DNA from 3 places in the Pseudomonas sp. H1_A03 genome. Region 2 is predicted to be linked to each of the others. Evidence: predicted binding sites of a transcription regulator. Region 2 holds the regulator's gene; each other region holds the start of a gene.

Region 1 (10,002 bases), 1.4 Mb from region 2:
CAACCGGTAGCCGGCCAGCCCAATCACCTGGCCGTTTTCGCGTGCAGCCAGCAGGCGATAGCCGTTTTGCCGTTGGCGCTGGATTTGCGCGGCAAAGGCGGTGGCGTCGGTGAGGTGCGGGCGCAGCTGTTGCATCACTGCGAAGCTGGCAATGAAATCGGCCTGGGTTTCCATCTGTACGCATTCGACGTGTTCATTCATGGCCTTGGTTCTCCAGGTGCGCCTTGATCGCTGCCGGCACTTTGCGGAAGCTGATCGCAACGCGGTTAAGCGCGTTCATCAACGAAATGGCCAGGGTGAGATCGGCGACTTCCTTCTCACTGAACACCGCCGCGACCTCTGTGTAATCCGCATCCGGCACTTGGGTTTGCGCCACGGAAGTGACCACTTCGGCCCAGGCCAGGGCGGCACGCTCACGCGGGGAAAAGAGCGGGAGCCCTTCGCGCCAAGCGGCCAGCAGCATGATTTTTTCCAGGCTCACGCCCTGTTTGAGCAAGTCGCGGGAGTGGCTGTCCAGGCAATAGGCGCAGCCATTGAGTTGCGAGACCCGCAGGTACACCAGGTCGATCAGTTCTTTCTCCAGGCCGCAGGCATGGATGTAGCTGTGCACCGCGCCCAGGGCTTTGTAGCCGACAGGGGCGGCCTGGGCGTAATCGAGGCGGTGTTTCATGGGCAATCCTTTGTTCGGTCAGGGATGCGCCATTGTCGTGGGGGTGAACGGGGGCCGACAGGGGCATGATTGGACAAGTGGGTTGGGACATGATCAGACTTCGGCCTGTCTTCCCGTCGAGCCACTTGTGATGTCGTCACTGCCCAAATACCAGGAAATCTACCGGCGCTTTCGCCAAGCCATCGACCAGGGCCAATTGCGCCCCGGTGAGCGCGTGCCGTCGGTGCGGGCGCTGGCCCAGGAGCTCAAGGTGGCGCGCGGTACGGTGGAGACGGCGTACCAGCTATTGGTCAGCGAGGGCTTCTTTGAGGCGCGCGGGCAAGCGGGAACGGTGATCGCCGAGGCGTTGCCGCCGATGTCGGTCAAGCCAACACCGGTTGCGTTGCCAGGCACTTCAGGGCCGCGTCCGCTGCAGATGGGCCTGCCTGCTTTGGACGCGTTCCCGCGCAAGCTGTGGGCACGGTTGGTCACCCAGCAAGTGCGCCGCACTGACGCCGACAGCTTGGCGATGGGTGATGTGCGTGGCGCCCAGGCCTTGCGCGTGGCGATCGCGAGTTACCTGGCGTTGTATCGGGGCGTGGAGTGCTCGCCACAGCAGGTATTTGTGTGCGCCGGGTATGCGGGGTGCCTGACGTTGGTGTGTGACGCGCTGGCGATGGCGGGGCAACGCTGCTGGTTTGAAGACCCTGGATATTTGCATGCGCGGCAATTGCTGGAGCATCACGGTGTGGAACTGGTGCCGGTGCCGGTGGATCGCGATGGCCTGGATGTCGAGCAAGGCATGGTGCGCGAGCGCGAGGCGCGACTGGCGATTGTCACCCCGGCGCATCAGAGCCCTTTAGGTGTGGCGTTGAGCCCGGCGCGCCGGCAGGCCTTGCTGGAGTGGGCACGGGCGCAAGGCAGTTGGGTGGTAGAGGATGATTACGACAGTGAGTTTCGCTATCGCGGCCAGCCGCTGGCAGCGCTCAAGAGCCAGGATGTGGATGATCGGGTGATCTATGCCGGGAGCTTCAGCAAAATGCTGTTCCCGGGGTTGCGGTTGGGGTATCTGGTGGTGCCCGTGTCGTTGGTCGAGGTGTTTGAGCGGGGTGCCCATGCGTTGCAGCAGCGCAGCGCGCAGTTGTTGCAGCTGACGGCGGCGGATTTTCTGGAGCAGGGGCATTTCACCCGGCATCTGAAGAAAATGCGGCAGTTGTATGCGCAACGAAGGGGGTATTTGGTGGAGGCGTTGCGGGTGCATTGCGCAGCGTTTTTGCGGGTGGATGAGCAGGCGGGCGGGATTAACTTGTTGGCGCGGTTGGTGGTGGATGTGCCGGATCGGGCTGTGGCTGAGGCGGCTGATCGTGCGGGGTTGGCAGTTCAAGCGTTGTCATCGTGGACGCTCGAGGTGGGGCGGGGGCAGGGGTTGATGATGGGATTTACCAATGTCGCGACGGCTCAGGAAGCGAAGGACTTGGCGTTGGTTCTGCGCAGCGTTCTCGCCGAATGTGCCGGCCTGAGCACGCGATAGAACATGGGGTTTTTCAGGTCCGTTCTGTGACCGACAGGTTCTGTAATAAAAACGCCATTGCGCTGGGGATTAAATCCGCAACGGGCTATTTTGGTGCATCTCAATAACCAGAGTAGCCATGGATGAAATACCAACCCTTCAGCCGTACCTTGATTGCCACCGCCCTGGTGTTGACGGTCAGTGGTGTGCAAGCCGCGTCCCAGGCCCCGGTGGCCGGTGAAAATGGCATGGTGGTAACGGCCCAGCATCTGGCAACTCATGTGGGCGTGGATGTGCTCAAGGCCGGCGGCAACGCGGTCGATGCGGCCGTCGCCGTGGGCTATGCGCTGGCCGTGGTATACCCGGCGGCGGGCAACCTGGGCGGTGGCGGTTTCATGACCGTGCAACTGGCTGACGGGCGCAAGACCTTCCTCGATTTTCGCGAAAAAGCGCCGTTGGCAGCCACCGCCAATATGTACCTGGACAAGGACGGCAACGTCGTCGAAGGCCTCAGCGCCAAGGGCCACTTGGCCGTTGGCGTACCCGGCACTGTCTCGGGCATGGAGCTGGCCCTGAGCAAATACGGCACCCTCAAGCGTGCCCAGGTCCTCGCCCCGGCGATCAAGCTGGCGGAAAACGGCTTTGCCCTGGAGCAGGGTGATATCGACCTGCTGCATACCGCTACCGGTGAGTTTGAAAAAGACAAGGACATGCGCGGAATCTTCCTGCATAACGGCCAGCCGCTGCAGGTGGGCCAGAAGCTGGTGCAGAAAGACCTGGCCAAGACCCTCAAGGAAATCTCGGCCAAGGGCAGTGACGGTTTCTATAAAGGTTGGGTTGCCAAGGCCCTGGTGGATTCCAGCCAGGCTGGCAAAGGCATCATCACCCAGGCAGATCTCGACAAATATAAAACCCGCGAGCTGGCGCCCATCGAGTGCGACTACCGTGGCTACCACGTCGTTTCGGCACCGCCGCCGAGCTCCGGTGGCGTGGTGATCTGCCAGATCATGAACATCCTCGAAGGCTTCCCGATGGCCGACCTGGGCTATCACTCGGCCCAAGGCCTGCATTACCAGATCGAAGCGATGCGCCACGCCTATGTGGACCGTAACAGCTACCTCGGTGACCCGGATTTCGTAAAGAACCCGATCGAGCACCTGCTGGACAAAAACTACGCGACGAAACTGCGTGACGCGATTGATCCGCAGAAGGCCGGTGATTCCCAGGCGATCAAGCCGGGTGTATCGCCCCATGAAGGCAATAACACCACCCACTATTCCATCGTCGACAAGTGGGGTAACGCGGTGTCGGTCACCTACACCCTCAACGACTGGTTCGGTGCGGGCGTGATGGCGAGCAAGACCGGGGTGATCCTCAACGATGAAATGGACGACTTCACCGTCAAGGTCGGCGTGCCGAACATGTACGGGCTGGTCCAGGGTGAAGCCAACGCCATTGCACCGGGCAAGGCGCCGCTGTCGTCGATGAGCCCGACCATCGTGACCAAGGATGGCAAGGCGGTGATGGTAGTGGGTACGCCAGGTGGCAGCCGCATCATTACCGCGACCTTGCTGACCATCCTGAATGTGATCGACTACAAGATGAACATCCAGGAAGCCGTGGACGCGCCGCGTTTCCACCAGCAGTGGATGCCTGAGACGACTAACCTGGAGACCTTCGCGGTCAGCCCGGACACCCAGAAGATCCTCGAAAGCTGGGGCCACAAGTTTGCAGGTCCCCAGGACGCCAACCACTTGGCGGCGATCCTCGTGGGCGCTCCATCCCTGGGTGGCAAGCCGGTGGGGAATAACCGCTTCTATGGGGCGAATGACCCGCGTCGCAACACGGGGCTATCCCTCGGCTATTGAGGCCTGACGCAATCCAAATGTGGGAGTTGGCTTGCCTGCGATGCAGGCGATTCGGTAGATCAGGCTGACCCGGTTGATGCTATCGCAGGCAAGCCAGCTCCCACACTTGGAGCCATGCTGGACGGAACATCTGCACACCTTCCAGGCTCTACCCCAAGAGCCCTGGAAGGACCCGCCCCATGAAAGCGCTGAAAATCGCAACCTTCAACATCAACGGTATTCGTGCCCGGCTGCCTAACCTGCTGCAATGGCTGGAACGGGACCAACCGGACATCGTCTGCCTGCAGGAACTCAAGGCGCCTGAAAGCCTGTTCCCCTACGCCGAATTTGAAGCGGCCGGTTACGGTGCGATCTGCCTGGGGCAGGCGTCCTGGAACGGGGTGGCGATTTTGGCGCGGGACGCTCAGCCATTGGAGAGCCGGCGCGGTTTGCCGGGCGATGACAGTGACACGCAAAGCCGCTATATCGAAGCCGCCGTGCATGGCGTATTGGTCGGCTGCCTGTATTTACCCAATGGCAACCCGCAACCCGGGCCGAAATTCGACTACAAGCTGGCGTGGTTCGAGCGGCTGATCGACTACGCAGCGGCGCTGCAAGCCAGTGAACATCCGGTGCTGCTGGCTGGGGATTTCAATGTGGTGCCCACGGACCTGGACATCTACAACCCGCGCTCCTGGCTCAAGGACGCGCTGCTGCAACCGCAAAGCCGTGACGCTTACCAACGCCTGCTGGAACAAGGCTGGACCGATGCGCTACGCCATTTGTATCCCGATGAGCGGGTCTACACCTACTGGGATTACTTCCGCCAGCACTGGCAGAAAAATGCTGGCCTGCGCATCGATCATGTGCTGCTCAACACCGCGCTTACACCCTATCTGAAGGGCGCGGGCGTCGACGCGTGGGTGCGCAACGAGCCTCACGCCAGCGACCATGCGCCGACGTGGATACAACTGGGTACACGCAAAAAGCGCTGATATCGCGGATCAGTTCGAGGCCAGCAAGTGCGTGACGGCGTCGAAGGCTGTGTGACGGCGTTGCTCCCAGTCGCCCCCCATGGCCACCACCGGTTGCTGATGCTGGTGCATCCAATCCAGGCTGGCTTGGTAAAACGCTTGGCGATCCGCCAGTTCCGGTTGGCAGCGTTGGCCGTCGGCGGTCCATTCCACATCATCCGGCGAGAGCAGCAGGTGCAGGTCGTAATGCCGTGCCAGCAGTTCGCTGTCCAGCCACGCCGGGTAGTCGCCGAACAGGGTTTGGCTCCAGAGTCTGTTGGTCAGCAAATGCGTATCGAGGATCAACAGCTCAGGCTGTTCGGCGCGGGCAGCATCCTCCCAGGCCAGTTGGCCGCGGGCGATGGCCGGGATATCGGCCAAGGTGGTATCACGTTGATGATGGTCGATGAAATGGCGCACATATTCACCGACCATCAGCCCGCCGAAGTGCGCTTGCAGTTCAGCCGCCAGCCAGCTCTTGCCGCTGGATTCGGGACCCGCCAGTACCACCACTTTCATGCGTGCAACGCCGGGTCGGCGCGCCATTCACGCCAGCCTTGCACGGCGATCACGGTGAACAGCGCGTACAGCGCGGCGGTGAGGTACAAGCCTTTGTAGAGGAACAGCCCGACGAAGATCACGTCCACCACAATCCACAAGGCCCAGCACTGCACACGTTTCTGCGCCATCCACATTTGCGCCACCAGGCTGAAACCGGTGAGCGCGGCGTCGAGCCAGGGTTGGGCGGCGTCGGTCCAGTGGGCCATGGCGGCGCCGAGCAGCAGGCTGCCGACGGCGCCGACCGTGAGGCTGGCCATGATTGCCGGCACACCCAGGCTGGTGACCTGGCGCCCTTGCTTGACCTGGCCGGCGCGGGTCCACTGCCACCAGCCGTAGACCTGCAGGGCGGCGTAAACCACCTGCAGCAGCATGTCGGAATAGAGTTTCACGTCGTAGAACACCCAGGTGTAAAGCAGCACCATGACCAGCCCGATCGGCCAGCACCAAGGGTTTTGCTTGACCGTCAGCCACACAGCGATCACCCCCAGGGCAGCGGCAAACAGTTCAAGCCCGGACATGGTGGTTCCTTGTGAGAGTGGGAGAGGGCGGGGATTGTAACGAAAGAAGATTGGCGTAGGAATTGGCTTGTAGTGAGCGGGCTTGCCCCGCGCTGGGCTGCGTAGCAGCCCCAATAAGAACACCGCATTCTGTCAGACAGAGCGCGGCGACTGGTTTGGGGCGGCTGCGCCACCCAGCGCGGGGCAAGCCCGCTCGTCACGGGACTAGACTTTGAACTGGCGCAAGAGGCCGTCGAGTTGATCGCTCAGGCCGCGCAAGTGCGCACTTGCTACGCTCGACTGTTCCGCCGCCAACGCCGTGCTGTGGGACAAACCGGCGGCCTGGGTGACGTTCTGGTTGATGTCTTCCACCACATGCGCCTGCTGCAGCGTGGCGCTGGCAATCGACGCGTTCAGACCGTTGAGGTTGTGCAGGGCCTGGCCGATGGCGGTCAGGCTGGCGCCGGCCTGGCCGGCTTGCTCGATGGTCAGTTGCGAAGCGCTGTGGCTGTCGCTGATCACTTTGACCGCCGCTTCCGAATGGCCTTGCAGGCGCTCGATCATGCCCTGGATCTCAGCCGTGGATTTTTGCGTGCGCTGAGCCAGCAGGCGCACTTCATCGGCCACCACCGCAAAGCCGCGGCCTTGTTCGCCAGCGCGTGCCGCTTCAATCGCCGCGTTCAAGGCCAGCAGGTTGGTTTGGTCGGCGATGGAACGGATGACCTCGAGCACGCTGCCGATCTGGGTACTTTCAGCGGACAGGGTACGAATCACTTCCACGGCCTGGCTGATGGTGTTGGACAGTTGGTCGATCTGTTGCAGGCTGCCGTCGATATTGACCTGGCCTTGCTGCGCCTGGGCCTGCGCGTCGCGCATTTCGCTGGCGGCGTGTTCAGCGTTCTTGGCCACGTCCTGCACGCCGTAGGTGACTTCATTGATGGCGGTGGCCACCAGTTCCATCTGCTGGGACTGTTGCTGGCTGCGGTCATGGGCCTGGGTCGCATTGTTGCCCAGCTCCTGTGAGGACTGGCCCAGCGCGTTGGCGCATACCTGCAACTGGCTCACCACCTCGCGCAACTTGGCGGTGAAGGTGTTGAAGTGATGGGCCAATTGGGTGACTTCGTCCCTGCCGTGGGTGTCGAGGCTGCGGGTCAGGTCGCTTTCGCCGCTGGCAATGTTGCCCATGGCGTTCACCGCGTCCTGCAACGGCCGCACGATGCTGCGGGCAATCAGTGAGACCAGCAACGCCATCACCAGCGCAATGCCGAGGCCGATAAACGAGGCCTTCCAGACCTGGGTGCTGAATTCGGCCTGCACATCATCCACGTACACACCGGAACCGATAATCCAGCCCCACGGCTGGAACAGTTGGATGTAAGAAGTTTTCGCCACTGGCGCGTCGGCCCCAGGCTTCGGCCAGCGATAGTTGACGATGCCGGCGCCCTTGGCCTTGGCCAGGATCACGAACTCGTTGAACACGGCAAACCCGTCAGGGTCACGAATGGCCGACAGGTTCTGGCCATCGAGCTTGGGGTTGGCCGGGTGCATGATCATCACCGGCGTGAGGTCGTTGATCCAGAAATAGTCGTCATGGTCGTAGCGCAAGCCACGCACCACGCTCAGGGCCTGTTTCTGCGCGGCTTCGCGGGTCATCACGCCAGTCGTCTCGAGGCTGTGATAAAACGTCAGGATCCCGCTGGCGGCCTGGACCACGTGTTGGGTCTGTAGGCGCTTGGCCTGGTACAAGTCGTCATGGATCTGCTTGAGCATCAGCAAACCCAGGGCCAACAGCATCAGCACGGCGACTATCAGGATCAGCCAGAGGCGCCGGCTGATCGACATATTGCGCAAACTGTTCATCGTCCTGTCACTCCGGGCTTTTTATAATTGTGGGCGTTGCATCGACTTTTCCGCCTTGTCTGATAGGCTTTCGGCCTGTATTCGGAAAACCTGAGTACTGTCTGATTTTTCACAGGATTTTTGCGGGTTGGGGGTAAAACCCAGCATCGTGTCTTGTCGTCAGTGAACCATTAAAAAGATCAACGAGGCTTGCCATAGAGCAAGACCTTTGGGGGAAGCATGGATTTTTGGACCGCCATACAGGCATTGATTCTTGGCGTTGTGGAGGGGCTTACCGAGTTCCTGCCGATTTCCAGCACTGGCCACCAGATCATCGTCGCCGACTTGCTCGACTTTACCGGCGACCGTTTCAACGCGTTCAACATCATCATTCAACTGGGCGCCATCCTGGCCGTGGTGTGGGAATTCCGTGGCAAGATTTTCGAAGTGGTCAGCGGCCTGCCGACCCAGCGCAAGGCCCAGCGGTTCACCGTCAACCTGCTGATTGCGTTCTTCCCGGCCGTGGTGTTGGGGGTGATTTTCGCCGACCTGATTCATCATTACCTGTTCAACCCGGTCACCGTAGCCACGGCGCTGGTGGTGGGCGGCGTCATCATGCTGTGGGCCGAGCGCCGCGAGCACGAAGTACACGCCGAGACCGTCGATGACATCACCTGGAAAGACGCGCTCAAGGTCGGCCTGGCGCAGTGCCTGGCGATGATTCCGGGCACGTCGCGGTCCGGCTCGACCATTATCGGTGGCCTGTTGTTCGGCCTGTCGCGCAAGACCGCCACCGAGTTCTCGTTCTTCCTGGCGATGCCGACCATGGTGGGTGCGGCGGTGTATTCGGGCTACAAGTACCGTGACCTGTTCCAGCCTGCGGACTTGCCGGTGTTCGCCATCGGCTTTGTGACCTCGTTCATCTTCGCGATGATTGCGGTCAAGGGCTTGCTCAAATTCATCGCCAGCCACAGCTATGCAGCGTTTGCCTGGTACCGCATTGCGTTTGGCTTGCTGATCCTGGCGACCTGGCAATTCGGCTGGATCGACTGGGCTGCGGCCAAGGCATGATGATTCAGCATCCACGCTTGAAGGCAGCGCTCTTCGTGCTGCTGTGCGCGGCGCCGCTGTTGGGTTCGGTATTGGTGTGGCAGCGCGGCGAGACCGTGATCCCGCTGGCGGCGTATGGCGTGGTCAGCGTGATTGCGTTTTTCCTGTATTGGAGCGACAAGCGCAAGGCGCGCACTGACAGTTGGCGTACGCCGGAGAATATCCTGCATGCCGTGGAACTGGCGGGCGGTTGGCCGGGGGCGTTGATTGCCCAGCAGGTGTTCCGGCACAAGACGCGCAAGGTGTCTTATCAGGTGCTGTTTTGGGTGATTGTGTTGCTGCACGAGGTGTTTTGGCTGGATCAGCTGTTTTTGGGTGGGACACTGGTTTCGGTGCTTTAGGCTTGGGTATCTGGTACTACGCCAGACCTGTGGCGAGGGAGCTTGCTCTCGTGGCGGCCTGATAGTCGCTCGAGCCCTATCAGGTGTAAATGAAGTTCAAATGTGGGAGCTGGCTTGCCTGCGATGGCTATGTGTCAGGCGCTAGAGTTTTCTGGTTGGGGTACATATCCGTTGCTGCGGTCACGGCCACTTAGGGTTCCGCCCTTACGGCGGCTCACTTTGGAAAAGCCCCAAAGTAAGCAAAGGGCTCTTGCCCCCCCACTCGGCACCTCGCCTAGGCTCGGTGTGCCCTCACTCCGGCTTGAATCCGTGGGCCGCCGCGATGGGCCATCCTTGGCCCAGCGCGGCTAACCCGGCGTCCTGCCGGGTTACCCACGGATTCAAGCCTGCGTTCGGCCAGCGTGGTTGACGGGGCGCCTGAGATCAAGATCAAGATCAAAAGCAAAGCAGAGCAAATTAAAAGCAGAGCAGCCGATAGTCACTTAGATAACTAGGGTGCTTTTGCGTCAATCATCCAGCAACAGCCCGACCTGCGTGCGCTTGGGCAACTTGCTGACCACCAACTGGTGGGACCGCTGCAACAAGTCACGCAGTTCATCGGCCCCAAGCGGGTAGGGCGTGTTCATGATGATCCA
Region 2 (10,002 bases):
CATGGTCGACCCTACCAACGGTGTGTCGGCGGCGGTGATCGGGCAGTTCCTGACCATGCTGGTGACCCTGCTGTTCCTGGCGATGAATGGGCACTTGGTGGCGTTCGAGGTGTTGACCGAGAGCTTCACCACCTTGCCGGTCGGCTCGGGGCTGGTGGTCAATCACTTCTGGGAAATCGTCGGGCGCCTCGGTTGGGTGTTGGGCGCCTCGCTGTTGCTGGTGCTGCCGGCGATCACCGCGTTGCTGGTGGTCAACATTGCGTTTGGCGTGATGACCCGCGCGGCGCCACAACTGAACATTTTCTCGATCGGTTTCCCGTTGACCCTGGTGTTGGGCATGGGGATTTTCTGGGTCGGCCTGGCTGACATTCTCAATCAGTATCAACCGCTGGCGACCGACGCCCTGCAGTTCTTACGTGATCTGGCACGGGCGCGCTGAGCCATGGCCGAGAGCGAGAGTGGTCAGGACAAAACAGAAGACCCCACGGAGAAACGTAAAAAGGACTCCAGGGAAAAGGGCGAGATTGCGCGCTCCAAAGAGCTCAACACGGTTGCGACCATGATGGCCGGCGCCGGCGCCTTGCTGATCTACGGTGGCGGCCTGGCGCTGGACTTGATGGAGTTGATGAAGCACAACTTCGCCTTGCCCCGCGAGGTGCTGCTCAACCCCGACGCCATGGGCCAGTACCTGCTGCACTCGGGGAAAATCGCGCTCCTGGCGGTGCAGCCGATCCTGATCACCTTGCTGCTGGCCGCGCTGATCGGCCCGGTCGCCCTCGGCGGCTGGCTGTTCGCCGCCGGCAGCATGGCCCCCAAATTCAGCCGCATGAACCCCGGTGCCGGGCTCAAGCGCATGTTTTCCGCCAAGGCCTTGGTGGAACTGCTCAAGGCCCTGGCCAAATTTATTCTGATCTTGTTTGTGGCGCTGATGGTGTTGTCGTCCGACATCGACGACCTGCTGCGCATCGCCCATGAACCGCTGGAGTCGGCAATCATCCACAGCGTGCAGGTGGTGGGCTGGAGCGCGCTGTGGATGGCCGCCGGGCTGATCATCATTGCCGCCGTGGATGCACCGATCCAGCTGTGGGAAAGCCACAAGAAACTGCTGATGACCAAGCAGGAAGTGCGCGACGAGCACAAGGATTCGGAAGGCCGCCCCGAGGTGAAACAGCGTATTCGCCAACTGCAACGGGAAATGTCCCAGCGCAAGATGATGGCCGCGGTGCCCGACGCCGACGTGGTCATCACCAACCCGACGCACTATGCCGTGGCCCTCAAGTACGACCCGGAGAAGGGCGGCGCGCCGATGTTGTTGGCCAAGGGCAGTGACTTTACGGCCCTTAAGATTCGTGAGATCGCGGTGGCCAACGACATCCTGTTGCTGGAGTCGCCGGAGTTGGCGCGGTCGATCTTCTACTCCACCGACCTCGACCAGGAAATCCCGGCCGGGCTGTACCTGGCCGTGGCGCAGGTATTGGCCTATGTCTATCAGATCCGCCAATACCGCGCGGGCAAGGGCAAACGCCCGGACCCGCTCAAAGACCTGCCGATTCCGCCGGATTTGCGTCGCGATTCCTGACCGTCGCGAGCCTGCAATTGTGCGGCTACCTGTCAACGTTGACAGTAGTCAATACGCCGCGCCCACGGTTTGATAGCACGATGAGGCGCGCAGCCTGCGCGGCTCGGGAGGCGGTGATGGATAGGCGTACGGTCAGTTGGTCTGATGCCGTCAAAGGCATCGGCTTTATCGCTCGGGATCGCGATGGCAACGAGGTTGCCGCTCAGTCGACCGGCATTCAGCACAGTGACGTCCCGCCAGCCCCTCCCGCGCCGCGACCCCCCCGCAAACGCAAAAGATCATCGGACGCATGAGCCGCAGAACGTGCCGTCTCCACCCCCTGGATAAGCCGCTGATTGCCACCGTGCCATTCGTCTTGAAATCTCCTCTACCTGTCAACTTTGACAGTAGTCAGTGTTGGACGCTTGCGGTTCCATGGCGCCAGACACTGCGCGCAGGTAATCAAGAGATGCAGGAGGTGATCATGGAAAGGGTGATAGGCACGATCAAATCTTATAGCCGCACCACCGGAGAAGGTCTGATCGAACCGGACGGTGAGCGAGAGCCAGTAATGTTGGATCTCAATAGTTCGGCAGGGCTGTGGTTTAGAAAGGGCCAGCGGGTGCAGTTCTCCAGAATCCACCGCCCCAAGGGCATCTACGCGTATCGCATGAAACTGATCTAGCACGCCCGGCGCAAATCCTTGGAAGTGACGGCAGGAGAACGGTGATGGAAACAGGCACGGTGAAGTGGTTTAACGCGGAAAAAGGGTTTGGCTTTATCACGCCCGAAAATGGCGGTCCGGATGTTTTTGTCCACTACTCAGCCATTCAAAATGCTGGCTATAAAAGTTTGGATGAACATCAAAAAGTGGAGTTCGAAATTACCGAGGGGCCTAAAGGACCACAGGCCGGGAACGTGCGTAAGCTCTAACTCATTCATAAGTCGAACACAGTTAAAGTGTGGAATCGGTTTACACCCTGTGAGCTCGGTCGCTTGTAAGGTTATCCACGCCCGGAACCAAAGTTGGAAGGCTTCTTGCAATACCGCCTCCAGGACGCCTCCCAGCGTCAAAACTTTGCTTCAAGGGATACGAGGAATACCGGTGGTGGATCGCTCTCAAATGCTCGGCACTGCACGTACCACCCTGACTGACCTCTCACGGGGCAATCTGGGTGTGCCGTTGTTGTTGCTGGTGATGCTGGCAATGATGATGTTGCCAATGCCGCCGTTCCTGCTGGACGTGTTCTTCACCTTCAACATTGCCCTGTCCGTCGTCGTCTTGCTGGTGTGCGTCTACGCTCTGCGCCCGCTGGATTTCGCGGTATTCCCGACGATCCTGCTGGTGGCGACCCTGCTGCGGCTGGCGCTCAACGTGGCCTCCACCCGCGTGGTCATGCTCCACGGCCAGGACGGCCACGCCGCCGCCGGTAAGGTGATCCAGGCCTTCGGTGAGGTGGTGATTGGCGGTAACTACGTGGTCGGTATCGTGGTGTTTGCGATCCTGATGATCATCAACTTCGTGGTGGTGACCAAGGGTGCCGGGCGGATTTCCGAGGTGAGCGCACGCTTTACCCTCGACGCCATGCCCGGCAAACAGATGGCCATCGACGCCGACCTCAACGCCGGCCTGATCGACCAGAACCAAGCCAAATCCCGTCGCCTGGAAGTGGCCCAAGAGGCCGAGTTCTACGGCTCCATGGACGGTGCCAGCAAATTCGTGCGCGGTGACGCCATCGCTGGCTTGCTGATCCTGTTCATCAACCTCATCGGCGGCATCGCGGTCGGCATCTTCCAGCACGGCATGACCTTTGGCGATGCGGGCAAGGTTTACGCCTTGTTGACCATCGGTGACGGTTTAGTGGCGCAATTGCCATCACTGTTGTTATCCACAGCGGCAGCGATCATGGTGACCCGTGCTTCGGGCTCCGAAGACATGGGTAAGCAGATCAGCCGGCAGATGTTTGCATCGCCCAAGGCGCTGGCCGTGGCGGCGGGCATCATGGCGATCATGGGTATCGTGCCGGGCATGCCCCACGTCTCGTTCCTGAGCATGGCGGCCCTTGCCGGTGGTGGTGCGTACCTGTTCTGGAAAAAACAAAATGCGGTCAAGGTGCAGGCCTTGCAGGACGTTGCGCGTCAGCAGGAGCTGCTGCCATCCCCGGCCCGCGCCCAGGAAACCAAGGAGTTGGGCTGGGATGACGTGACGCCGATCGACATGATCGGCCTGGAAGTGGGCTACCGCCTGATTCCGCTGGTGGACCGCAACCAGGGCGGCCAATTGCTCGCGCGGATCAAGGGTGTGCGCAAGAAGTTGTCGCAGGACTTGGGCTTTCTGATGCCTACCGTGCATATCCGCGACAACCTCGACCTGGCGCCGAGCGCCTACCGCTTGACCTTGATGGGCGTGATCCTGGCCGAAGCCGAGATTTACCCGGACCGCGAGCTGGCGATCAACCCAGGGCAGGTGTTCGGCAGCCTCAACGGCATCACCGCCAAAGATCCGGCTTTTGGCCTGGACGCGGTGTGGATCGAAATCAGCCAGCGCAGTCAGGCGCAGTCCCTCGGTTACACGGTGGTGGATGCCAGCACCGTGGTCGCCACGCACCTCAATCAGATTCTGTACAAGCACTCCCACGAGCTGATCGGCCACGAGGAAGTCCAGCAATTGATGGGTTTGCTCGGCAAAGCCTCGCCAAAACTCGCCGAAGAGCTGGTGCCGGGCATCCTCTCGCTGTCGCAATTGCTCAAGGTGTTGCAGGCGCTGCTGGCCGAACAGGTACCGGTGCGCGACATTCGCAGCATCGCCGAGGCCATCGCCAACAATGCCGCCAAGAGTCAAGATACTGCCGCCTTGGTGGCTGCGGTGCGCGTCGGATTGTCCCGCGCAATCGTGCAAAGCATTGTAGGGCTTGACTCCGAGCTGCCTGTGATCACCTTGGAACCAAGGTTGGAACAGATTTTGCTGAATAGTATTCAGAAGGCAGGGCAAGGCCAGGAAGAGGGCGTCCTGCTGGAGCCAAGCATGGCTGAGAAGCTGCAACGTTCGTTGATCGACGCCGCGCAGCGCCAGGAAATGCAGGGCCAACCAGTGATCCTGCTGGTGGCGGGCCCGGTCCGGGCGATGTTGTCGCGGTTTGGGCGCCTGGCAGTACCGAATTTGCACGTTTTGGCTTATCAGGAAATTCCTGACAATAAGCAAGTGACTATCGTCGCGACAGTAGGGCCGAACGGCTGAGGGTAGTGGGTTATGCAAGTTAAGCGTTTTTTCGCCGCCGATATGCGTCAGGCCATGAAACTGGTTCGTGATGAGCTGGGCGCCGACGCCGCGATTATCGGAAACCGTCGTATTGCCGGCGGTGTCGAGCTGACGGCTGCCCTGGATTACACCCCCTCGGCACTGGCGCCGCGCGTGCCGAACATGGAGCTCGAAGACGAGCTGCGCAAGACCGCGTCGCGCATTGTCTCGGCCCAGGCTGAACTGAGCATGCGTGGCGACAGCGATGCCACCACCAATCGCCAATTGTTCGCTGGCTTGCCGCTGACGGCTTCCGAGCCGTTGGTTGAGCCGACCTTCAAAGAACCGCCGCGTCCCGCCGCACCAGCCCCGGCTGCTGGCGTCGACCAGCGTGTGTTCGACTCGATGCGGTTTGAACTCAACGGCCTGCGCGAACTGCTCGAAGTGCAGCTAGGCTCGCTGGCCTGGACGCAGTTGCAAGGCAGCAAGCCGCTACAGGCCAACCTGTGGCGCCGCCTGCAACGCATCGGCCTGTCCGGCCCGTTGTCGCGCGACCTGCTGGCCCTGACCACCGAAATCGAAGAGCCACGCCAGGCCTGGCGCATGTTGTTGGCGCACCTGGCGCGGATGATCACCACGCCGGAAATCGAACCTCTGGAAGAGGGCGGTGTGATTGCCATGGTCGGCCCTGCCGGCATGGGCAAGACCACCACCCTGGCCAAGCTGGCGGCGCGTTATGTGCTCAAGTACGGCGCGCAGAATATCGCGCTGGTGAGCATGGACAGCTACCGTATTGGCGCCCAGGAACAGCTCAAGACCCTGGGCCGAATTCTCAATGTGCCGGTGACCCACGTCGATCCGGGCCAGTCCCTGGCCAACGCCCTCGACCCGTTGCTGCGCAAGCGCGTGGTGCTGATCGATACCGCCGGCCTGCAAGCCAGCGACCCGGCCTTGCGCATGCAGCTGGAAAGCCTCGCCGGGCGTGGCATCAAGTCGAAGAATTACCTGGTGCTTGCAACCACCAGCCAGAAACAGGTTCTTACCGCTGCGTATCATAGTTACAAGCGTTGTGGCCTGGCCGGTTGCATCCTCACCAAGCTCGATGAAACCGCGAGCCTGGGTGAAGTGCTGAGCCTGGCCATCAGTCATGAATTGCCGGTCGCCTACCTGACCGACGGGCCGCGGATTCCGGATGATCTGCATCTGCCGCGCCGTCATCAGTTGGTCAGCCGTGCAGTCAGCGTGCAAATGCAAGAAGAGCCTAGCGAGGAAGCGATGGCCGATATGTTCGCCGACCTTTACCACAGCCCCGCAAAACGGGTGGGTTGAGGTCAGGATGAACACAATGAAATGTATCTACATCGATGGTCTGCAAGCGATTCACGCGGCCAAGCCATGTAGCCTGCGTCTAAGCAAGACAAGGTAAAGAAATAAAATGGGCAGCATGCATCCCGTACAGGTGATCGCGGTGACCGGCGGCAAAGGTGGCGTCGGAAAAACTAACGTGTCAGTGAATTTGTCCCTGGCCCTGGCAGAGCTTGGCCGTCGCGTCATGCTGCTGGATGCTGACCTGGGGCTGGCGAACGTCGACGTTCTGCTGGGGCTGACGCCCAAACACACCCTTGCCGATGTGATCGAGGGCCGCTGCGAGCTGCGCGATGTGCTGCTGCAGGGCCCCGGTGGCATCCGCATCGTGCCGGCCGCCTCTGGCACCCAGAGCATGGTGCACCTGAGCCCAGCGCAGCATGCCGGCCTGATCCAGGCGTTCAGTGATATCGGCGACAACCTCGACGTGCTGGTGATCGACACCGCCGCCGGGATCGGCGAGTCAGTGGTCAGCTTCGTGCGCGCCGCGCAGGAAGTCTTGCTGGTGGTCTGCGATGAACCCACCTCGATCACCGACGCCTACGCCCTGATCAAACTGCTTAACCGCGACTACGGCATGAACCGCTTCCGCGTCCTGGCCAACATGGCCCAGAGCCCGCAGGAAGGGCGCAACCTGTTCGCCAAGTTGACCAAGGTCACGGACCGCTTCCTCGATGTCGCCTTACAATACGTTGGCGCAGTTCCCTACGACGAGTGTGTGCGCAAGGCTGTGCAAAAGCAGCGTGCAGTCTACGAAGCGTTCCCTCGTTCCAAATGCGCATTGGCGTTCAAGGCTATTGCCCAGAAGGTCGATACCTGGCCGTTGCCCGCCAACCCTCGGGGGCATCTGGAGTTTTTCGTCGAGCGATTGGTGCATCAGACGAGCGCAGGACCGGTGCTATGACAGCGAACGGCTACAACGCTTACAAGAAGTCTGCCCGTGACAGCCAGGGCGAGTTGATCGAGCGCTACGCGCCCTTGGTCAAGCGCATTGCCTATCACTTGCTGGCACGCCTGCCCGCCAGCGTCCAGGTCGAAGACTTGATCCAGGCCGGCATGATCGGTTTGCTCGAAGTGTCGACCAAATACGACGCGAGCAAGGGGGCGAGTTTCGAGACGTATGCGGGTATCCGTATCCGTGGCGCGATGCTCGATGAAGTGCGTAAAGGCGACTGGGCGCCGCGTTCGGTACACCGCAATACGCGCATGGTCAGTGACGCAATTCGCGCAATTGAAGCAAAAACCGGTCGCGACGCTAAAGATCACGAAGTTGCGGCCGAACTCCAATTGAGTCTCGACGATTATTACGGGATTTTGAACGATACCTTGGGCAGCCGCTTGTTCAGTTTCGACGACCTGTTGCAGGACGGCGAACACGAAGGGCTGCACGAAGACGGCGCGAGCGCTCATATGGAGCCATCGCGCGACTTGGAAGATGAACGCTTCCAGGGGGCGCTGGCGGAAGCGATTGCCAATTTGCCGGAGCGTGAGCGGCTGGTGTTGGCGCTGTACTACGACGAAGAGCTGAACCTCAAGGAAATCGGTGAGGTCCTGGGGGTCAGTGAATCGCGGGTCAGCCAGTTGCATAGCCAGTGCGCAGCCCGCTTGCGGGGGCGTTTGGGAGAGTGGCGAGCGCGCTGACAGGCAGTGTGGGGGGCACTGCAGACGATACCGCGACGGTGATTGACCTTCGCGGGTTCGACCCGTGGTGGCCCCGGCAGTCCTTTTTGTGTAATGCCTGTTGAATGAAATGGCGCGTCCAGGTGCTGGGCGCGTTTAAGACTGCTTGGAGGTCGAATTGGACAAGAACATGAAAATCCTCATCGTTGATGACTTCTCAACGATGCGGCGGATCATAAAAAACCTGTTGCGTGACCTTGGGTTCACTAACACGGTCGAGGCGGATGACGGCATCACAGCCATTCCGATCCTCAACAGCGGCAGCATCGACTTTCTGGTAACAGACTGGAACATGCCGGGCATGACCGGTATCGACTTGCTGCGCCACGTGCGTGCTGACGAAAAGCTGCGCAGCCTTCCTGTGCTGATGGTGACCGCCGAAGCCAAGCGTGAGCAGATCATCGAAGCCGCCCAAGCCGGGGTTAACGGTTACGTGGTCAAGCCATTCACTGCATTGGCCTTGAAAGAGAAGATCGAAAAAATCTTCGAACGCATCCACGGCTAATGCCATCGCGGGGGAGCTATGGAGCATAAAGAAACGTCACAGGGAGACTTTGAGTCGACCCTGAAAAAGCATGCTCACCAGTTGGTCGAAAGCCTTGAAAAAGGCCAGTTCGGCGACGCGGTGCAGTTGATCCATGAGCTCAACCAGACCCGTGACCGCGGCCTGTATCAGGAAGTGGGCAAGCTCACGCGCGAGCTGCACAGTGCGATCGTCAATTTCCAGATTGACCCGCATATGCCCCAGGCCGAAGAAATTTCGCAAATCACCGATGCCACCGAACGCCTGTCCTACGTGGTCAGGCTGACTGAGGCGGCGGCCAACCGCACCATGGACCTGGTGGAAAATGCCACGCCCCTGGTCAATGGCATGGCCACCGAAGCCCAGGCCCTCAGCGTTGACTGGGGCCGCTTCATGCGTCGCGAAGTCGGGGCTGAAGAGTTTCGTGAGCTGGCGCGTCGGGTCGAAGGGTTCTTGTCACGCAGCGAGCAGGAAAACCGCACGGTTTCCAGCAACCTCAACGACATTCTGCTCGCCCAGGATTACCAGGACCTCACCGGCCAGGTGATCAAGCGTGTGACCCAGTTGGTCACCGAAGTGGAAAGCAACTTGCTCAAATTAGTGCTTATGGCAGGCCAGGTAGACCGTTTTGCCGGTATCGAACATGACCGCGAAGCGATCCTCTCGGAAAAAGATCCACAAAAACATCTCGCCAAGGGTGAAGGTCCGCAGATTCATGCCGATAAACGTGAAGACGTTGTATCGGGTCAGGATGATGTTGATGACCTGTTATCCAGTTTAGGCTTCTAAGGAGCACCCACATGAGCTTCGGCGCCGATGAAGAAATCCTTCAGGATTTCCTTGTAGAGGCCGGCGAAATTTTAGAGCAGCTGTCCGAACAGCTGGTCGAGCTGGAAAGCCGACCAGATGATGCGAACCTGCTCAATGCAATTTTTCGCGGTTTTCACACTGTAAAAGGGGGCGCCGGCTTCCTCCAGCTCCATGAGCTGGTGGAGTGCTGCCACATCGCCGAGAACGTGTTCGACATCCTGCGCAAGGGTGAGCGTCACGTTGATTCGGAGTTGATGGACGTGATTCTCGAAGCACTGGATGCGGTCAACGGGATGTTCAGCGAAGTCCGCGAACGTTCCCCGATCACCGCGGCCACGCCGGAACTGTTGGCTGCGCTGGCACGTTATGCGGAGCCCGCCGACCTGTCGGCTGCGCCGGTAGCAGAAGCGGCGCCTGAGCCGTTGGCTGAGGCCGAGCCGGACGTGACCGACAGCGAGTTCGAACAGCTGCTCAACTCCCTCAGTGCCGTCAAGGCCGAGGCAGAAGCACCGGCCGCCGTTGCTCCGGCAGCGGCGCCGACCAGCGAAGACATTACCGACGCTGAGTTCGAGTCCCTGCTCGACCAGTTGCACGGCAAAGGCCAGTTCGCGGCCGACGCCGTGCCACCGGCGGCGGCTGCCGCGGCACCTGCCGCGCCCGTCAGCACTGACATTACCGACGACGAATTTGAAGCGTTGCTCGACCAACTGCATGGCAAGGGCACCTTCGCGGCCGATGCCTTGCCGGCCGTCGCCGCCACGCCTGCAGCGGCTGCCAGCAGTGCAGCGCCTGCCGCTGCTGCACCGGCAGGCGATGGGTTGATTTCCG
Region 3 (10,002 bases), 1.1 Mb from region 2:
CAAACGATCAGTGTCTCAACGACTAACACTCACCGCATAAAAACTTGAGTGGGCTGAAGAACCCTGCCTCTACTCTAACTCATTGAATACATTGAGGTTTTTAATGCCTCATTGCGTTCGATGGGCGCCATTATGTACGTATTTGCCAATGCGTGCAACCCCTTGATTTCAAAAATATTTCGTATTGCCATCAAGGAGTTGCGTGCCTGCCCTACTCCTTGATGTGCAGTTGTTGGTACTGCGGGTCGGCCTTGATTTGGGCTTCGGTGAAGGGCAGCGGGCTGAGTTTTTTCTGGGAGAACGCTTGGGTCTGGTCCTTGCTGTGTTTGGAGGCTGGGTTGCTGGACTCGGAGAACGCAAGTACGCCCCTGACATGCGGCCCCTGGTCGTCGAAGGTGACGATTTGCAGGTAGCTGGTGCCGCTGACGACTTCGCGTTTGCCGTCGGCGCGGGGTACGGTTTGCATGGCGTTGTAGACCCCCAGTTCTTGCGGGCCGCCATGGACCGGGGTTTGGCCGGAGACTTGGATGTCGCCCCATGTGCTGTTGGCGCTCAGGCCGAGTTTGGCGACCTCGGCGGTGGACGTCAGCATCGCTTCGCGCAGGGCTTTGGCGACGGGGGCGCGGTCGATGGCCAGGCCACGTGGGGTGGTGAGAGGCTGGGCCGGGTCGAAGGCGACGCGCCAGGCGTCGGGGATTTCCTGCAGCTGTTGCACCAGGTTGATGAAGTGCACCAGGCCAACGCCGCTGTCGAGGTTCGCGCGCTGGTCCCAGTTTTTCAGGCTGGTGCACAGCGGTTGCAGCGCGGCGGCGTCGGCGCCGAGGTATTTGGCGCAGAACGCGAGCAGGTCGGGCATGACTTGGCCCGCCAGGTACACTTCGTTGTCCATCACCATGTTTTGCAGGTCGGTGACAGTGATCGGTTTATTCAGGGACTGCAGGCGTTGTAGCGCGAAGCGCGCGCGCGGGCCGAGGCCGATGTGGTCCTGGCTGATCACCGGGGAGAACCCGGTGAGTGGCGCCTTGGGGTTGACCAGCCACGCCGAGTCGTTGGAATGCTGCACGTAGTCGCTGCGCTCGAGTTGCGGCAGCTGTTCAGCCGGGAAGATGCCGGCCTGGGCCGCGCGTGGGTCGATGTCCCAGGCGCAGGCGCTGCGGGCGCCGTCGAGCATGATCAGTTGCAGGGCGGCGTGAGGGTCACTGCATTGCGCCAGTTTGGCCGCGCTGACGTTGGGCACCACTGACTGGTTCATGTACAGGCTCTGGCCCTGGTCATCGGCGGCCACCGTGTTGACCCACGGGATACCTTGCAGGGTGCGCACTGAGGTTTTCAGTTCATTAAGGCTGCTGGCGCGGTTCATCGCATACCACTGTTGCAGCACGCGGTCGTTGCCCAGGTTGGCGTCGCGCAGACTGAACGCGTACTGCCTATCCCAATCGAGCTTGCCCGGCCACTGCACCACTGGGCCGAACTGCGAGCTATAGACCGTGTGCGACTGGTTCTTGAGGCTGCCATCAGCTTGTTTGACCTGCACGTTCACCGTGGTTTTATCCAGGGCAACAGATTTGCCATCGAGCATGTAGCGCGTGGAATCCTTGGGGTCCAGGGTCAGGCGGTACAGGGTGAAGTGCTTGGACGTATCCACCGTATGGGTCCACGCCACATGCTGATTGAAGCCGATATTGATCACCGGCAAGCCCGGCAGCGCGGCGCCCATCACATCCAGCTGGCCGGGGATGGTCAGGTGCATCTCATAAAAACGCATGCCGCCCACCCACGGGAAGTGCGGGTTGGCCAGCAGCATGCCGCGCCTATTGAATGAGCGATCACGCCCCACCGCCACCGCGTTACTGCCGCGATCGAAGGCGAAGCGCTGTTGATTGACGGCGGCCAGTTCAAACGCCTTGGCGCGGGTCGGCGCACTGGCCGTTGCTTGTGGAGGTGTAGCACCGACCAGGGCTTCGGCGAATTGGCCTACACCACCTTCCACCAATAGCCTACGGGTCAGTTTGACCAAGTCTTCAGCCACCAGTGGCCGTACCCACGCCGCCTGGCACTGCGCCGGCGCGCCCTGCTCTTTCAGGTAGCGGTTGTAGCCGGCCACATAACCTTCAATACGCTGCTGGATCTGTGGGCTCTGCGCTTTCCAGAACGCGGCGACGGCGTCCGGCGTATTCAGCCAGGTAAAGAACACATCGCTGGCCAGGTTGTTGCGCTCTTCCAGGGTCGTCTGCTCGGGGCCAAAGAAACTGGCGCGCTGGCCATTCACCGTGACCACTTCATTGGCCAGCAGGCACAGGTTGTCCTGGGCGTAGGCGTAGCCAATGCCGAAGCCCAGGCCACGCTCGTCATTGGCGCGTATGTGCGGCACGCCATAGCTGGTACGACGGATATCCGCCGACGCTTGCGTCACCTGCTCCCGCGCCAGCGCAGCCAGGCTCAACCCCAGCAACACCCCGGCCACACATACCCTGGACAACCCATTGGAAATAATCACGCAGACTCCACAGTCAGATTTAATCGCCTCACGCGGGGTAATAACCCCACCGTAAGAACGCAAACCACTGGGAATAATTTAGCAAGGGGCGAGGTTTATTGACGGCGGTGCGAATGTGACAAAACCGATACCGACGAATTTTCTACATCCGGCACTTCATGATTTCGCTCGCTCGTTCGTCTTATTAATCAAGAGCGCTCATTTTTTTCCTGATCAGGCTCTGATAAGGAGTTTTTGCATGTACAACTCGCAAGTGCCCACGGATGGACATTCACCGGCTGCCGAGACCACTTTTGGCAGCGGTACACAAGTGTTCGGCAAAACGCCGGAACAGCAAGGCAACCAGCGTATTCGCCACCTGCTCAAGTGTTTTGGGTTGCGCACCAGCCTGATCCGGCTGAAGGTCATTGACGCCCTGCTCACCGCCGCCGACAACCGACGCAGCCTCGGCGTGCGCGGTGTGCACAGCCATTTGCTGGAACTGGGCATTCCGCTGTCATTTCTCAGCGTGCGCGAGGTGCTCAAGCGCCTGTGCAGCGAGGGCGTGATCACCCTCAATGCAGATAAAAGCTACAGCCTCCACGAAGAGGCTGCCAAGGTGATCGAAGGTCGCACCTGAGGCACGACCTAGCGCTTAGAGCTTGACCTTGCGGCGCATGACACCGTTGATCACCACCACGACCACTGCGACGGCAATGGCGATGGTCTGGAATGTTTTCTCACTGATAACCCCAGTGTTCTGCAAGTAGGACAGGCCAAACATCGTCGCCAGTACGGCCAGGGCAATCAGAATCGAATATTTCAAACGTTGCTTTTGTGTCATGACGGGTTCCTGAACCTGAAGAGTGTAGCTACGGTGAATAGCCGAATCTGCCAGGCACATAATGGCGAGCGGGTCCGACAGGCGCACATGTTACAGGCGATGCCTAGCGCTGCAAACCGGTGCCCGATTGCGCGCAGCGCTCAACCAGCCAATCGACAAACACCCGCACGCGCTGGGACAGTTGGCGGTGTGGTGGGTACAACGCGGTCAGGGCCATCTTCGGCACAGCCAACTGCGGCAATACTTCCAGCAACGTGCCCTCGGCCAACTGGCGCATCGCATGATAATGCGGCGCCTGGATCAAGCCGAACCCGGCTTCGCAGGCAGCGAAGTAGCCGTCAGAACTGTTCACCGCCAAGCCTTTTGGCAGGTTGACCGTCTGCAATTCGCCGCCCACCTCAAATTCCAGGCCGAACCGTTTGCCGCTGGCACTGGAGACGTACTCGACCATCTGGTGATCGACCAGGTCTTCGAATGAGGTGGGAACCCCCCTGCGCGCCAGGTACTCCGGACTTGCCAGGGTGAGTTGATCCATCATCGCCAAAGGCCGCGCCACCAGCGATTCGTCCAGGGCCAGGCCGCCGCGCAGCACGCAATCGACGCCCTCGCGGATCAGGTCCACGGGGCGGTCGTTAAGGCCTATCTCCAGTTCAATCTGCGGGTAGCGCGCAGTGAATGACGGCAATGCGGGGATCACGATCAAGCGGCCAATGCCCGACGGCATATCCACGCTCAGGGTGCCGCGCGGGTTCTGGCGCTGGGTGGAAAACACCGCTTCGGTTTCTTCCAGGTCTGTCAGCAGTTGTACGCAGCGCTGGTAGTACGCGGCGCCATCCAACGTAGGGCTGACTTGCCGCGTGGTGCGTTGCAACAGTTGCACGCCCAGGTGTGCTTCCAATTGCTTGATCAGGATGGTCACCGAAGCGCGTGGCAATTGCAGGCTGTCGGCCGCCTTGGCAAAGCCGCGCAGCTCGACGATCCGTGTGAACACACGCATTGCGTTGAAACGGTCCAAGTGACGGCTCCCCAGTGGATTATTTAGATAATACGAACAGTGATAGCAGTTTTAGCCGGTTTATCCCGATTTTGTCGAGCGTGACAATGGAGCCCTTCCCCATTAAGGAGCTGACCCCATGCACACCCGTCCACTCGGTACAAACGGCCCACTCGTCTCCGCCATCGGCCTCGGCTGTATGGGCATGAGCGATTTCTACACGCCTGGCAACGACACCCGGGAAGCCACCGCCACCCTGCACCGCGCGTTGGAGCTGGGCATCAATTTCCTGGACACTGCTGACATCTATGGCCCGCACACCAATGAACAACTGATCGGCCAAGCCATCGCCGGCAAACGCGAGCAGGTGTTCCTGGCCAGCAAGTTCGGCATCCTGCGCGACCCGGCCAACCCCACGTCGCGCGGCGTCAATGGCCGCCCCGAGTACATCCGCGAAGCCATCAACGGCACCCTGCGGCGCCTGGGTGTAGAAACCCTGGACCTGTACTACCAGCACCGTATCGACCCGGATGTCGCCATCGAAGAAACCATCGGCGCGATGGCCGAGCTCGTGCAACAAGGCAAGGTGCGTTACTTGGGCCTGAGCGAAGCCTCCGCCGCCACCCTGGAACGCGCTCATAACGTGCATCCGATCAGTGCCCTGCAAAGCGAGTACTCGTTGTGGAGCCGCGACCAGGAACATAACGGTTGCCTCGCCACCTGCCAGCGTCTGGGTATTGCATTTGTCCCCTACAGCCCGCTCGGCCGTGGCTTCCTGACGGGCGCGCTGAAAAGCCCGGATGATTTCGGCACCGATGATTACCGTCGCTTCAACCCGCGTTTCCAAGGCGAAAACTTCGGCAAAAACCTGCAACTGGTGCAGCAAGTGCAGGCGCTGGCAGCCGATAAAGGTGTCAGCGCCGGGCAACTTGCGCTGGCCTGGGTGTTGGCGCAGGGCGATTACATCATTCCGATTCCCGGCACCAAGCAGCGCAAGTACCTGGAAGAAAATGCGGCGGCCGTTTCAATCAACCTCAGCCAGGCAGAATTGGCGGCCCTGGAAGCGATCTTCCCCGCCGAGGCACCCGCCGGCTCGCGCTACCCCGAGGCGGTAATGGCCATGCTGGATATCTGATCAAAGGAGCGCCCTCACAAGGCGCTCTTTTTCTTGCACGATGGTACCTAAAGCTCCTCCTATCCAAGCCGATAGCCCTACGAAGCTCTAACAAAGCCGCGTCGACAATAAACGCTTCGTAAGGACGACCCCATGCCCCCACTGCGCTCCATCCAAGCCCGCTATACCCTGTTCCTGGTGCTGTTCGTCCTGGTGTTATTTGTATTGACCGTGGTGGGAATCGGCCAGTTGGTCGCGCCTACGCTGCGTCATACCGAAGAACAGGTGGTGCTCAACCGCATCGCTGAGGTCGCCGAGCAAATCCAGGGCGAGCTGAACAAGGTTCAGTCCCAGCAACGCAGCATCACCCAGACCATCCCTTTGCTCGACAGCGATGCCATCGACAAAGTCCTCCCAGGCCTGGTCGACCAATATGGCGAGCTGAAAGTCTTCGGCGGCGGGATCTGGCCGCTGCCCAATCAACGCACGCCTGGACGCAACAAGCACAGCACGTTCTGGCACCGTGATGCCTCGGGCAAGCTGGCCGTGAATACGTTCTGGAACAGCGACCCAGCGCCCAACTACTACGACCAGAGCTGGTACAAAGGTGGCCTGGCCTCGCCGCGCGGCCAATGCGCCTGGGCCGCCGCCTACAAGGACGACGCCAGCCAGGAGCCGCGCACCAACTGCGCCATGGCGATCCAGCGCGACGGCGTGCCTTATGGCGTCGCCACCATCGACGTGACCCTGGGTTTCTTCAATGACTTGGTGGCCAGCAAAGAAAAAGACATCGGCGGGCAAATGCTGATCGTCGAAGGCGACGGCAAGATCATCAGCAACAGCACGCGCATCAGCAGCCCGGTGGTGTTGAAAAACATCAGCGAACTCAGCGGCTCCTCGGCGTTTGCCGCCCAGGTCAGCAAGGCCCTGGCCCATCGCGACCAGGCGTTGCAACGCAGCGAGTTCGACAACCAGGGCGTGGCCAGCACCTTTTATATGCGCCCGATCGCCGGCACGCCGTGGTTCCTTGCCACCGCCCTGCCTACTTCGCTGATTACCGCCCAGCGCGACGACGTGCTCGGCACCCTGGCCCTGCTGCAAATCCCCATGGTATTGCTGCTGGTGCTGCTCGCGGTGTATGCGATCCGCCAACTGGTGCAGCGCATGAAGTCGCTGAAAACCAATATCGACGCGCTGTCCGCCGGCGATGCCGACTTGACACGACGCATCACCATCCGCGCCGAAGACGAACTGGGTGCCATTGGTCACTCGGTGAACCGCTTTATCGTCTACCTGCAGAACATGATCGGCGAGGTCACCCAAGCCACCGGTGCCATGTCGTCGAGCCTTGAGCAACTGCAGCGGACCTCGGCGCACACCAATCAGATTCTGGTGCGGCACGCCTCGGAAACCGACCAGACGGTAACCGCCATCACCGAAATGAGCTCCACCGCCGACACCGTCGCGCAAAACGCCGCCGAAACCGCTGCGTTCACCCAGCGCGCCAATGAGCACGCCGACCGTTCCCGCGTGGTGGTGGGTGAGGCCTCCAACAGCGTCAGCGCCTTGATCGGCGAAGTCTCCAGCGCCACCCACAGCGTGGAAAACATGCGCCAGGACGCCGCACGCATCACCGAAACCCTCGGCGTGATCGGTGCAATTGCCGGCCAGACCAACCTGCTCGCCCTCAACGCCGCGATTGAAGCGGCGCGTGCCGGGGAGCAGGGCCGTGGTTTTGCGGTGGTCGCCGATGAAGTCCGCGCCCTCGCCGCCCGCACCCAGGCCAGCACCTCGCAGATCAACGAAATGCTCACCCGCCTGACCGCGGGCGTCAGTTCCTCGGTAGCGGCCATGGAAAACACCCAGGCCAGCTGTCAGTCGGCGGCGGATGCCACGGCGCGGGTGAACACCGGCCTGGACGAAATGGCAGGTTCCGTGAGCCATATCAACAACCTCAGCACCCAGATCGCCACGGCCGCCGAGCAGCAAAGCGCAGTGACCGAGGAGATCAACCGCAGCATGGTGCAGATCCGACAAATGGTCGAAGAGCTGGTACAGAGCGGCCACGCCACTGAAACCAATACCCAGAGCCTGCTGGATGCGAATGGCCGAGTGATTGCCTTGATGGGTCGCTTCAAAGTGCGGTGATAAATGGTTGAAACACTCCCGTGCCAAAGCGCGGGAGTGGGACTATTCTGACAGCTCGAAGACGCCACACAGGAGGTGTGCCATGCGCTCAGCCGAGCAGTCGGTCCGCTTGGAGCGGATCAGTCAGGAACGCTTTATCCAGGCTCCCATCGAAGCCGTTTACGACTATGTGACCCAACCGGATCGCTGGCACGAATGGCACCCCACATCCCTCAGCGCCGACACCGGCACTACCGGTTCCCTTCCTGCCGGCGCACGTTTCACTGAATTCATCGACTTGCTGGGTGTGCGTGTGCCGATGAGTTACCGCGTACAGATCGCCCGGCGCCCCGGCGAATTCAAGACGGTCTTCACCTCCGTGGCCGTCGATGGCTCCATCCACTATTTCCTGCTGCCCCACCAAGGCGGGACGCTGTTCAAGCGTGTATTGACGTATGAAACCGAATTGCAACTGACCACGTTGCATGAACGCATGATCGAACTCTCGGCGGTAGCCCTCGGCCAGCTCAAGCGTCGGATGGAAAATCCACCCTTCGTATAATTTTGAAACATTCCCACCCTGCCTGCTGACCTTTGGGCGCTGGCTTGCCTGCGATGACGTCGTCATGATCGCCGCCATCCCAATTGCTAACGCCTGCACGCGAGCCTCCCCTATGAAAAGCACATTACGCCTGGCCCTGCTCTCTGCCCTGTTCACCACCACCCTCGTCCAGGCCGCCGACCTGATCCCCATCGACGTGCACCGTGACGCCAACTGCGGCTGCTGCAAAAAGTGGATCAGCCATCTGGAAAGCAACGGATTCAAGGTCAACGACCACGTGGAAGCCGATATGAGCGCCGTCAAACAACGCTTGGGCGTGGCACCGCGCCTGGGCTCGTGCCATACCGCGGTGATCGACGGCAAATTCGTCGAAGGCCACGTGCCCGCTGAACAGGTGCTGGCCTTGCGCAAACGTGATGACCTGCTGGGCATTGCTGCACCGGGCATGCCCATGGGCTCGCCGGGTATGGAAGTGGAAGGCCGCAGCGAGGCTTATCAAGTCATCGGCCTGACCCGTGAGGGTAAAGATGTCGTGGTGGCTGAATACCCGGCGCAATGATCGCGGGCTACCTGGGATTATTCTTCGCGGCGTTTGGCGCCGCGACCTTACTGCCACTGCAATCGGAAGCCGTTCTGGTTGGCCTGCTGCTCAGCGGGCATTACAGCCTATGGCTGTTGCTGGGGGTTGCCACGTTGGGCAACGTGCTGGGTTCAGTGGTGAACTGGTGGCTCGGCCGCTGGGTTGAGCACTTTAAGGAACGGCGCTGGTTTCCGGTCAGCGACAGGCAGTTGGACAAAGCCCGCAAACATTACGCGCGATGGGGGCATTGGACCCTGTTGCTCAGCTGGGTGCCGATCATTGGCGACCCGCTGACGTTGGTCGCCGGGGTAATGCGTGAGCCTCTGTGGCGATTCCTGCTGCTGGTGACCCTGGCCAAAAGCGTACGTTATGGCGTGCTCGCGGCAATTACCTTGCAGTGGGTGTTAATCCCCACTTAATCCCCTCGCAACAGCATCCGAGCACCCTTTTTCGGAGCCCTGCCAATGCCCCTGACCCGCGCTTTTTGCATCGCCGGCCTGCTCGCGGCCACTACCGCCCCAGCGTTCGCCGCGACCTACGGCCCCGAGCTGCAAGGCTTCGAATACCCCTACCCGCTTCAGCATTTCGAATTTGAATCCCAGGGCAAGGCCTTGCAAATGGGCTATATGGACGTGCCCGCCAAAGGGCAGGCCAACGGCCGCAGCGTGGTGCTGATGCACGGCAAGAACTTCTGCGGCGCCACATGGGAAGGCTCGATCAAAGCCCTGAGCGACGCCGGTTACCGGGTGATCGCGCCGGACCAGATCGGCTTCTGTAGCTCCAGCAAGCCCGATCACTATCAATACAGCTTCCAGCAACTGGCAACCAACACCCACCAGTTGCTGGAGAAGCTCGGCATTCAAAAAGCCACGCTCATTGGCCACTCCACCGGCGGCATGCTTGCCACGCGTTATGCACTGATGTACCCCGCGCAAACCGAACAGCTCGGGCTAGTCAATCCGATTGGCCTGGAAGACTGGAAGGCCTTGGGCGTGCCCGCCCTCACCGTCGACCAATGGTATGAGCGCGAGCTGAAAGTCAGCGCCGAAGGCATTCGCAAATATCAACTGGCCACCTATTACGTCGGGCGCTGGAAGCCGGAGTACGAGCGCTGGGTGGACATGTACGCAGGCCTGAGCAACGGCCCGGGGCATACGCTGGTCGCGTGGAACTCGGCGCTGATTTACGACATGATCTTCACCCAGCCGGTGTACTACGAGTTCAAAAACCTGCAAATGCCCACGCTGCTGCTGATCGGCACGTCCGACAACACCGCCCTTGGCAAAGACGTCGCACCGCCAGCGG

What was found. Region 2 encodes FliA, which starts transcription of late flagellar genes. Its sites were predicted from a motif close to CTAAAGTTTNNNNNNNNNNNGCCGNTAA; they were not measured.
Region 1: AB4O35_RS19685 (methyl-accepting chemotaxis protein) is a predicted target of FliA. The motif match lies at 8,005-8,032, and genes of this name have one in related genera.
Region 3: AB4O35_RS21275 (methyl-accepting chemotaxis protein) is a predicted target of FliA. The motif match lies at 5,497-5,524, and genes of this name have one in related genera.

What each region holds. Positions count from the first base shown of each region.
Region 1 covers NZ_CP162829.1:4,218,636-4,228,637, forward strand. Annotated here, with positions in the region: gene AB4O35_RS19650 (GNAT family N-acetyltransferase) at 1-201, opposite strand, end outside; gene AB4O35_RS19655 (carboxymuconolactone decarboxylase family protein) at 194-670, opposite strand; gene pdxR (MocR-like pyridoxine biosynthesis transcription factor PdxR) at 801-2,180, shown strand; gene ggt (gamma-glutamyltransferase) at 2,303-4,027, shown strand; gene AB4O35_RS19670 (exodeoxyribonuclease III) at 4,207-5,001, shown strand; gene AB4O35_RS19675 (AAA family ATPase) at 5,011-5,538, opposite strand; gene pnuC (nicotinamide riboside transporter PnuC) at 5,535-6,098, opposite strand; gene AB4O35_RS19685 (methyl-accepting chemotaxis protein) at 6,303-7,937, opposite strand; gene AB4O35_RS19690 (undecaprenyl-diphosphate phosphatase) at 8,157-8,987, shown strand; gene AB4O35_RS19695 (DUF1294 domain-containing protein) at 8,984-9,367, shown strand; gene AB4O35_RS19700 (MmcQ/YjbR family DNA-binding protein) at 9,874-10,002, opposite strand, start outside.
Region 2 covers NZ_CP162829.1:5,642,783-5,652,784, reverse strand. Annotated here, with positions in the region: gene fliR (flagellar biosynthetic protein FliR) at 1-439, shown strand, start outside; gene flhB (flagellar biosynthesis protein FlhB) at 443-1,579, shown strand; gene AB4O35_RS26095 (cold-shock protein) at 1,869-2,243, shown strand; gene AB4O35_RS26090 (cold-shock protein) at 2,288-2,491, shown strand; gene flhA (flagellar biosynthesis protein FlhA) at 2,682-4,796, shown strand; gene flhF (flagellar biosynthesis protein FlhF) at 4,809-6,125, shown strand; gene fleN (flagellar synthesis regulator FleN) at 6,232-7,065, shown strand; gene fliA (RNA polymerase sigma factor FliA) at 7,062-7,802, shown strand; gene AB4O35_RS26065 (chemotaxis response regulator CheY) at 7,972-8,346, shown strand; gene AB4O35_RS26060 (protein phosphatase CheZ) at 8,365-9,153, shown strand; gene AB4O35_RS26055 (chemotaxis protein CheA) at 9,165-10,002, shown strand, end outside.
Region 3 covers NZ_CP162829.1:4,552,140-4,562,141, forward strand. Annotated here, with positions in the region: gene pvdQ (bifunctional acylase PvdQ) at 212-2,497, opposite strand; gene AB4O35_RS21255 (fe2+ zn2+ uptake regulation protein) at 2,736-3,116, shown strand; gene AB4O35_RS21260 (hypothetical protein) at 3,132-3,320, opposite strand; gene AB4O35_RS21265 (LysR family transcriptional regulator) at 3,424-4,335, opposite strand; gene AB4O35_RS21270 (aldo/keto reductase) at 4,454-5,449, shown strand; gene AB4O35_RS21275 (methyl-accepting chemotaxis protein) at 5,582-7,576, shown strand; gene AB4O35_RS21280 (SRPBCC family protein) at 7,659-8,117, shown strand; gene AB4O35_RS21285 (DUF411 domain-containing protein) at 8,230-8,676, shown strand; gene AB4O35_RS21290 (YqaA family protein) at 8,673-9,116, shown strand; gene AB4O35_RS21295 (alpha/beta fold hydrolase) at 9,162-10,002, shown strand, end outside.